3 regions of the Bradyrhizobium sp. USDA 4474 genome follow, and region 1 is predicted to be linked to each of the others. Evidence: predicted binding sites of a transcription regulator. Region 1 holds the regulator's gene; each other region holds the start of a gene.
What was found. The regulator LexA, encoded in region 1, represses DNA repair genes until DNA is damaged. The targets are predictions, from matches to a motif close to TGTTCNNNNTGTGTTCNG.
Positions count from the first base shown of each region.

Region 2: ACVW16_RS36420 (single-stranded DNA-binding protein) is a predicted target of LexA. The motif match lies at 966-983, and genes of this name have one in related genera.
Region 3: ACVW16_RS23790 (DNA-processing protein DprA) is a predicted target of LexA. The motif match lies at 1,873-1,890, and genes of this name have one in related genera.

Region 1 covers NZ_JBSRZJ010000002.1:90,775-94,053, forward strand. Annotated here, with positions in the region: gene ACVW16_RS02095 (molybdopterin molybdotransferase MoeA) at 1-1,202, shown strand, start outside; gene lexA (transcriptional repressor LexA) at 1,379-2,080, shown strand; gene ACVW16_RS02105 (hypothetical protein) at 2,267-2,470, shown strand; gene ACVW16_RS02110 (hypothetical protein) at 2,664-3,098, shown strand; gene ACVW16_RS02115 (ComEC/Rec2 family competence protein) at 3,109-3,279, opposite strand, start outside.
Region 2 covers NZ_JBSRZJ010000002.1:7,396,552-7,399,830, reverse strand. Annotated here, with positions in the region: gene ACVW16_RS36425 (outer membrane protein) at 1-534, opposite strand, end outside; gene ACVW16_RS36420 (single-stranded DNA-binding protein) at 1,126-1,620, shown strand; gene gyrA (DNA gyrase subunit A) at 1,976-3,279, shown strand, end outside.
Region 3 covers NZ_JBSRZJ010000002.1:4,638,945-4,642,223, reverse strand. Annotated here, with positions in the region: gene ACVW16_RS23795 (hypothetical protein) at 91-741, opposite strand; gene ACVW16_RS23790 (DNA-processing protein DprA) at 713-1,633, opposite strand; gene ACVW16_RS23785 (hypothetical protein) at 2,944-3,279, shown strand, end outside.

The DNA.
Region 1 (3,279 bases):
TGCCGGTATCCGATGCGCTTGCTGCCGTGCTCGCGGGAGCGGAGCCGCTGGCCGAGGAAACAGTTGCGCTCGATCGGGCCTTTCATCGCGTGCTTGCGCGCGATGTCGCGGCGCGGCGGACGCAGCCGCCTGAGGCGATGTCGGCGATGGATGGCTATGCCGTGCGTGCGGCCGATGCGGCCAAGGTCGACACACGGCTCACGGTGATCGGCGAAGTCGCGGCCGGCCGGCCGTTTGCTGGAAGGGTCGGCGCCGGCGAAGCCGTGCGGATCTTCACCGGTGGCGTCGTTCCCGATAACGCGGATGCCGTGGTGATCCAGGAGGACACCGTCGCCGACGGCGAGTGCATCACGATCAAGGAAGCCGCCATCACCGGACGACACATCCGCCCGGCCGGCATCGACTTCCGCGAGGGCGACGTGCTCCTGCGCAGCGGCACGCGGCTCACGGAGCGCGACCTCGCACTCGCCGCCGGGATGAACCATCCGCAACTCGCGGTCCGCCGCCGGCCGACGGTCGCAATCCTCGCCACCGGCGATGAGCTGGTGATGCCGGGCTCGACGCCCGGCCACGGCCAGATCGTCTATTCCAATGGCTATGCCCTTCATGCTCTGGCTCGCAGCGAAGGTGCCGACACGATCGATCTCGGGGTCGCGGCCGATACGCTTGCCGCCACCACATCGGGCATCCGCCGCGCGCGCGAGAGCGGCGCCGACATCCTGATCACGACCGGCGGTGCCTCGGTGGGCGACCACGATCTGGTGCAACAGGCACTGAGGGACGAAGGTATCTCGATGGCGTTCTGGAAGATCGCGATGCGACCGGGCAAGCCCATGATGAACGGGCAACTGGGATCGATGCGCGTGATCGGCCTGCCCGGCAATCCCGTATCATCCTACGTTTGCGCTTTCCTGTTTCTGGTCCCGCTGATTCGCGCGCTGTCGGGGCGTTCGGTGGTTCATCATCGCCGCGAGCGCGCCGTGCTCGGCCGCGATGTCGGCGCCAACGATCAGCGCGAAGATTATCTGCGCGCGCGGCTGGCAGAGCGTGACGACGGCACGCTGGTCGCCGTTCCCGTCGATCATCAGGACTCCTCGTTGCTTTCGAATCTGGCTGCGGCACAGGCACTTCTCGTGCGCGCACCGTTCGCGCCGAAGGCCGAAGCAGGCACCGCTTGCGAGGTGCTGCGGCTGCCCGTCTGACCGCTTCGTTCGCGTGCGTTCCGCGAACTTCGTCGCGTTCACGGTAAATTAAGCAGTTGCGGAACATGTATCGAACATATAGTGTCCGTTCATGATTTGTTTCGAGCATGTAGCGGCTTATGGCTGAATTCAGCGTCTCGGAATTGAATGACATCACCAGGGGGATTTTGGTCGAGATGTTAACGCGCAAACAATACGAGCTCCTGCGGTTCATCAGCGAGCGGCTGAAGGAAAGCGGCGTGCCGCCCTCCTTCGACGAGATGAAGGACGCGCTCGATCTGCGCTCGAAATCGGGCATCCACCGCCTGATCACTGCGCTCGAGGAGCGCGGCTTCATCCGCCGTCTGCCCAACCGCGCCCGCGCGATCGAGGTGATCAAGCTGCCCGAGCTCCAGGCCGCCGCCGGCAGTCGCCGCGGCTTCACCCCGAGCGTCATCGAGGGCAACCTCGGCAAGGTGCGCATGACGTCGAGCCCGCCGGCGGATGAGGGCGAGCGTCCCGTCGCGGTGCCCGTCATGGGCCGGATCGCGGCCGGTACGCCGATCGAAGCCTTGCAGACCCGCAGCCACACTATCAGCGTTCCGCCCGACATGCTCGGCGCGGGCGAGCACTATGCGCTCGAAGTGCGCGGCGATTCCATGGTGGACGCCGGCATCCTCGACGGCGACATGGCCCTCATCCAGCGCAACGAGAGCTGCGACACTGGCGACATCGTCGTCGCCCTGATCGACGACGAGGAAGCCACCTTGAAGCGCTTCCGTCGCCGCGGCGCCTCGATCGCGCTCGAGCCAGCGAATGCCGCCTATGAGGTCCGCATCCTGCCCCCCAACCGGGTCAAGATCCAGGGCAAGCTGATCGGTCTCTATCGCAAGTACTGAGCGCCACGTTCTCGCGCGATCGGTGACTGCGATCAACGATTGGAGCGGACGATTGTCCGCTCCGGCTGGATAGACTTTCTGGTTCTGCACAGATTATCCCGCCACCTCTCCAGCCCTACATCCCCGGCATGCCGCAACGAAGCACACTCGCTTCGATGGGCCTCCAGGGAGACTGAGGAGAGAATGATGGGCAAGATCATCCTGAGCACCGTCACGATGACGCTGATCACAGCGTCCGGATCGCACGCCTTTGCTGCGCATGCGCAGCATCGCCTCGGCAAGGTGCCGCAGGCGACGAGCGCGCAGATCCGCGATGCCCGCAACGCCATCGAGCAACAGGCGCAGCCCGGCTGGCAATATTCCGGCTGGTCCGCGCCGGCCGGACGCTGAGCGCGAAGCCTCCCAAATGCACGGAGGCAAGCTTTGTTCCCAGCCGTTCGGGAAAGATAATGTGATTGCGGCTCGCGGATCGGAGCCGCAGATTTGCCTACAACCAAGCAGAGTCTTGCAGGCTTCAACTCTGATAGAGGCCGGCGCCTCCAGGACAGAGGCGCGGGTTGCTATCCCCGATGAGGAGCACCCGATGTGTGACTATAGCTTGCATGCCGTCGCGACGCGTCCCGCAGAAGTCGGCGAGACGATCGTCACGACAACGTTCCGCGGCACCTCGACGCGCGGCTTCGCCTCTGAAGCCGACATGTCGGTCGCGGTCTGCCTGCTTCCGGGAACGGAGCTCGCCTTCGCCGACAACGTCCGCTACGACAACAGGTGGATCTGGACCCGCACCATCAATTCCCGCGTAGGCAAGTTCGGCAAGGTTGATCCGCACATTCCCGATCGCCATCACGACGCGATCGAATTCCCCGATGGCAAATACGTGCTGGTGACGCAGCTCGTCGAAGGCCAGCGCGCAACCGTGCTGCAACTGCCCGTGACCCAGCCGCTCGGCGAGCGCGAGCACAAGCCGCAAGTGGCCGCCGACAGTCGCACGACGCCGCCACGCCTGCCGATCGGCTGAAGCGTCGATTCTAGTCCTCGGCCTGAAGGTCGGCCTCCGACGGCGTTGCGTCTTTGGTCCGCGGAGCTGCCGACCGTGGCTTGAGGGTTTGGCCGAAATCTGCATCGCCGGGCGCCACCGGCGACCAGGAGCGGTTTGCGCCCCTCGCTCTCACCGGCTGAACCGCAAAACCGTCACCGCG
Region 2 (3,279 bases), 7.3 Mb from region 1:
ACGGGTGTCGCTCGCGTCGCCGACCGTGACACCGGCCAGAGTGCCGCTGAACTTGTTGTGGGTGACGGCCGCACCGCCCTTCACATACCAGAGGACGTTGTTCCAGGCGTAACCCACCTGGCCGGTGAAGAGGCCGATGGCGTCGATCTTGGTATTGTTCACCAGCGGGAAGAACGCGGCGGGCGAGCTGGTGTTCGAACCCTTCAGATCGGCCCAATCACCCTGCGCTTCGACGCCGAACACCCAGGCGGCGGACTGCCAGCGATAACCGATCTGACCACCGGCGAGAGCGCCGGTCGCGTCATGGCAACCTTCGCTCGTCGTGGGGACAGTAGCGCCACCGACGCTGGTCGTGTCCCAGCAATTGTGGCTGGAGCCGCCACCAGCGTTGGCGCCAATGTAGAAGCCGCTCCAGTTGTAGATCGAAGCGATAGCTACCGGAGCCTTGGTGTAGGGGCGAGCCGCCAGATCGGCAGCCGAAGCGGCGCCAGTGAGGGCGAACAGAGCGGCCGAAGCCAACAAAACCTTTTTCATTTTCAACTTATCCCAGTCCCAGTTTCTGTTGTTGCCTTCCGTGCGTCGGAAGGGCAGCGGACGTCGTCCAACTGACGTCTTGCTTACACCACTGAAGCCGCAAGTTGTGTCTCTCAAAAGCCACAACAGGCGCAAAACGTGGCGTTTGCTGGAAGAAACAGCAAAAGGCCGGCGCGAGGCCGGCCTTCGATTCTCGAATGGATTCAGAGGGATCAGTGCTTTGGGGATCAGTACTTGATGACCGTATTTAGCGATTGCCGGGCTGCCGAAGCGGTAAGTGAGGCGGACGAGACCGATGTCGACATTGTGGCTGATCCGGTCGGTCTGGAATGCAACGCCAGCGGGTGTATTCAATGTGACGGTCCGATTCCCCCAAGATGTGGTCATACTGCCGCGCAGGGTTTGGACGCTTGGCTCGCCGCCATTTCGATGGGAACAAATCTGGAACGAAGGCCCGATCGGTGCTATATGTGGGGATAACCGAGGGCGTGGTGGGCCGATCGGCGCTTGTAAGCGTATAGGGTCGCCCCAACAGGCGGCAGCGCGGGCGCGCCTTTTCGAAATTCAGTGGCATTGGAGTGGAGAGCGGCGATGGCGGGAAGCGTCAACAAGGTCATTCTGGTTGGAAATCTCGGCAAGGATCCGGAGATCCGCCGCACCCAGGACGGGCGACCGATCGCGAATCTGAGCATCGCCACCTCCGAGACCTGGCGCGACAAGAACAGCGGCGAGCGCAAGGAAAAGACCGAGTGGCACCGCGTCGTGATCTTCAATGAAGGGCTCTGCAAGGTCGCCGAGCAGTATCTGAAGAAGGGCGCCAAGGTTTACATCGAAGGCGCGCTCCAGACCCGCAAATGGACCGACCAGAGCGGCGTCGAGAAGTACTCCACCGAGGTCGTGCTGCAGGGCTTCAACTCGACGCTGACGATGCTCGACGGCCGCGGCGGCGGAGGTGGCGGCAGCTTCGGTGACGAGCCGGGCGGCGATTTCGGCTCGTCCGGTCCGGTCAGCAGCGCACCGCGTCGGCCCGTGGCGGCCGGCGGTGGTGGCCGCAACAATGACATGGACGACGACATCCCGTTCTAGGAATGGTCCGGGCGATGAGGGTGCGCTGGTCAGGTTGATCAACACCTTCCACGTCGCGTCAGTAAACCCAACTAATCGACGGAAGGGGCTCGGAATTTGCGGGCCCGCTTCATGTTTGGGATGAAGTCGGGGCGCGGGCTGCAAAGCGGCAGAACGGCCGCACTCGCCCACGGCTCGACCGCCCGTCCGAGGCGATTTTGGAAGGTTGATTCCAGGCTCATCCAGGATGCCCGCTTCAGGGACGTAAGTTATTGGAAGAATAGACGGAAAAAGCGCTTCCCTGGCCTCGCGAGGGTGGTTATCAGGGCCTCGATGCGCTATATGATTCCCAGATAGAATCTCACCGGATTTCCCCTTGGCAGACGACGACAACAAGCCCGGCGACCAGCCGGCGCAACCCTCGGACATTCGCCCCGTTTCGATCTACGAGGAGATGAAGAAGTCCTACCTCGATTACGCCATGAGCGTGATCGTATCGCGTGCGCTGCCCGATGCGCGCGACGGGTTGAAGCCGGTGCATCGCCGCATCCTCTACGCGATGAACAATCGCGGCGACACCCCGGACAAGAAGCACAAGAAGTCCGCCGGTGCCGTCGGTGAAGTCATGGGTAAGTACCACCCCCATGGCGACCAGGCGATCTACGACGCCCTGGTGCGCATGGCGCAGGACTTCTCGATGCGCGCGCCCCTGATCGATGGGCAGGGCAATTTCGGCTCGGTCGACGGCGATCCGCCAGCGGCCATGCGCTACACCGAATCCCGCCTGACCAAGATCGCGCTGAAGCTGCTCGAGGACATCGACGACGATACGGTCGATTTCCAGGACAACTATGACGGCTCCGAGCGGGAGCCTGTCGTTCTGCCGGCTCGGTTCCCGAACCTTCTGGTCAACGGCGCCGGCGGCATCGCCGTCGGCATGGCGACCAATATCCCGCCGCACAATCTCGGCGAGGTCATCGATGCCTGCGTGGCGCTGATCGACAATCCGTCGCTGACGATCGACGAACTCAACAACATCATCCCGGGCCCGGACTTCCCGACCGGAGGCATCATCCTTGGACGCCAGGGCATCCGCAGCGCCTATCACCTCGGCCGCGGTTCCATCGTAATGCGTGGCAAGGTCGAGTTCGAGACGATCCGGAAGGAGCGCGAGGCGATCGTCATCACCGAGATCCCGTATCAGGTGAACAAGGCGACGATGGTCGAGCGCATCGCCGAGCTCTACAAGGAAAAGAAGATCGAGGGCATCTCCGATCTGCGCGACGAGTCCGACCGCGACGGCTATCGCGTCGTCGTCGAGCTCAAGCGCGACGCCGTGCCCGACGTGGTGCTGAACCAGCTCTACAAATTCACACCGCTGCAGACTTCTTTCGGCGTCAACGCCGTCGCCCTCGATAGTGGCCGTCCGCAGACGATGAACCTGAAGGACATGCTGACGATCTTCGTCGGCTTCCGCGAGCAGGTCGTCACCCGCCGCACCAAATACAAGCTGCGCAAGGCGCGCGAGCGGGCGCATGAGCAGGTCGGCCTCGCGATCGCGGTCGCCAATATCGACGAGATCATCAAGGTCATCAGGCATTCGCCGACGCCGGCCGCCGCGCGCGAGACCCTGATGACGCGCGACTGGCCCGCGCGCGACGTCGAGGACATCATCACGCT
Region 3 (3,279 bases), 4.5 Mb from region 1:
TGAACGGCGACTTCGATGCGACCGCCGAGGAGAACGACGAATGGGCCGCAGGTCCCGAACAGGCCGCGTTTGCGCGAGCGTGGAGGGAAGTTAAGCCAGCAAATCGTCCAGCGACACTTCACCAAACGGGTTCGAGAATATCCTGCGGGCGATAAAAAAGCCCGTGATCCTGCTGCTCGGAAACCGCTTCGAAAGTACATTCTTGGCGGCGCGGAAGTGCGCGCCAGCGGTGAGGATGTCGTCTACGACGCCTATGTATTTGGGATCTGCCGCGCAGCAGAGCGCTTCGTCGATCCGATAGTTCGCCTCGATCTCTTCCGGCTTGAGTCTGTTTCCATCGTGAACGGCCTTCGTTGATCGGATTTGAACGATCAACTCTCGAACATCGACGGTCGCCTCAGATCTAATTGCTTTGCAAACCTGCGTCATGCGGTCATCGTGCATTGGATCGGACTTGATCTTCGAGGGTGGGATAGGTACCAGAACAGCTTCTGCCAGCCATTTGGGGTTAATGGCCGGGCCGAGAGCGGCCGCGCAGCTCGCGATGGCTATTGCTTTCCAGGTGTATCCCCCTGCACCTTTCTTCTTTTTCAGATTCAGAATGAGCGAATTGGTCTCGCTGTGGGCGTAACCCATTCCAGCCGTATACTCGTAGAGGAAAAGGCACTCATCACCTTCGGTGATGTAGTAGTGATCAGCCCTATTCTTGTCTTCAATTTTTTGGAAGCGGACTGCTGACACTTAGGGCGTCCCAAACGTCTTCCATGCTCTTGATGCGAATGGCGCCGCGGGCCTCAAAAGCCGCGGGCCACGTAATGTCCTTCCGCTGGAAGCATGAGTCGAGGATGAACAACTTGCGCCTCTGATGAAGCGCAGCCCTGGCTTGGGTAAGAGTTCCACTCGTCTCACCCGCCTCGACAATGATAGTCGCCTCTGTCATCGCGCTCATTGTGATGTTGCGCTCAGGAAAGAATAGCCGGTTGTGGGGGACCGCCTGGCTCGCATATCGAAGCACCGGCACTTGCGATATCAAAAGGAAATCCGTTGCTATTCGCTTCTGAAGGTCTGTGTTCTCCTTGGGGTAATAAACGCCAAGTGGCGTACCTATGACCGCAATCGTTCTTCCTTTAGCATCCAAAGCCGCGGTGTGGGCAGCCGTATCGATGCCGTACGCCAATCCAGAGACGACCGTGAAGTCCTGAGCAACTAGCTCCCGCGCGATTTTCTTTGCGCGCGCGATACCATCATCGCTTGGCTTTCGGCTACCAACCACGGCTACAGAGCGTGTCTCCGATAGCTCCCAAGTTCCCTGAAAGTATAGGAGCTCGACCGGATGCTTCGCATCGCGCAGCCGCATTGGGTAATTACCAGCGTGATGAATTCGGACGCCGAACCGCGTAACTCCTGCCTTCGACAGTTTTGTCATTACTTCTCTAGCGCGGGTTTCCGCTATGCTAGGAGGCACAAAGTCGGATGGCATCGCTGTCGGATCGGCAGCAAAACGATCAGCTATGGTCTTGAAAGTCGCCCCTTGCTGAAGCCACAGCTCCTCGTACGCGCCCATCTCGCGCGACGGTGAAATGGGTGCGATGGCTGGACCATCATCGTTTCTGGCGAGAAGAGCGGCGTTCATTGGGTTTCCATGATCATCTTTGCCCTTCGATTCTGGAATAGCAAAGGCAGGGTGTGGACTACTTTCAATCGGGCCGTTCGCATCCGGGCGCAAAGATGCCTAAAGCATCGTTTTCGCTCTGCGGCCGATTAAAGCAGAGCCATAGCCGTGGCTTTAGGGCAACTTCCAATTTTTGCAGACCGGGAACCACGAGAATGTCAGTAATGCGGAGGTCGTAAAAGCAGCGTCGCACCCCAGATAAGTACAAAATAAGAACAACACGTCAACGCCTTGATTGTGGTAGCGGCGACGGTTGAAGGGGACTTAATCCAGTACCCGAGCATAGGGCGCGTGTCCCGGTTCTCCACCTTGCGCCAGTGCCGCACCGTCGGGCTCGATCGGGCCTCTCGCCGCGCTTCGACACGATGCTCTCCAGCCTGAATTTGCAGCCCCCTTGCGTAACAGTTGGCCCGATCTCGCGATCTCGAACGGGCCAGGAAGATCCTCTCGGGTAGCGGCCCAGCGCCGGTCGGAGTCACCTTGCGCATCTCGAGCGGCAGCTTGCGTATGTTTTTCGCCGTCAGCCCAAATGTCCGAAGGCCTAGAGCTGGAGCTCGTAATTCGAGCTGAATGCAGCCGCCGAAGTCGGAGCAGCCGTCGGGAGTGATCTTCGCGAACTGCGCTTGACGATGCGCGCGAGAGCCAAACCAATCGGCAGAAGCGAGACCGCGTAGCGCTCACGGTCGGATACGGCCCTCGGCGTCCAGGTGATCACGCCACGCCGTGTCCGCCCCCGAAGCAGCCATGTCGATGCCATCCCATATTGTGATCGACCGGACAATGCGGCTCGTCACGTCCTCGCTTTCCTCATCTCAGCCGAGGCGCGCTCCGAGACAAAAAGATGCCGCTGCCGGCGTTTTCCAGCAGCGGCTCTAGTCAGGGAGGAGCAGACGAGCCGGTCTGCTAGCGGATTCGTATGGCGCTGATGGCTCGCAAGCATTTCTGACAATACGTTTCACGAGCCCTTTGATGACGCTCGCAGCTCGAGCAGCATATGCAAGTAGACGTGGACGCGAAGAGGTCACTCAAAGCAAACCGCAGGTAAGACTGATGATGACGCCGTTCGCCTTTCTCGCTTCCTGCCGGCCCGGCTCCGGCGTCGAAGATAGATATTACCTTGCTCCCCATGATCAACAGTGATGGTCTAGACCTGGAGGGAGCCGCGTGTAAGATCGCCGGAAGGTTGAACTGGGTAGGATTGGGTAGAAACCATGAGAGCCAAGGTCGTAGGCCGCCTTGCCGCAAGTCTTACCTCATCTCGCGATGATCAGATGACGATCTATGCGCCGTCGCTGCGAGCCCTTCCACAGAACGCCACGCTCGTCATGGCCACGCTTCCCGTTATCGATTGGAACGACTGTCTCCTGCGAGACCTGCAAGCGAGCCCCATACTCCCCGCTTTCTGCTACACGGCGATGGTCATGATCGATCCGTTTGCGTGCTGGGAAGATCTTGGGGATTTATTGGAAGATGCAAAGGTGACCGGAGTAACGAATTTTCCGCCGGCCGCCATGATTGAACGGACACCGGCCGGAGTGCCGCTCGATAGCGGTCAGGAACTCGAGCTTCGGCGCATGGAGTGGTTTGCAAGCCGCGGGTTCAAAGTC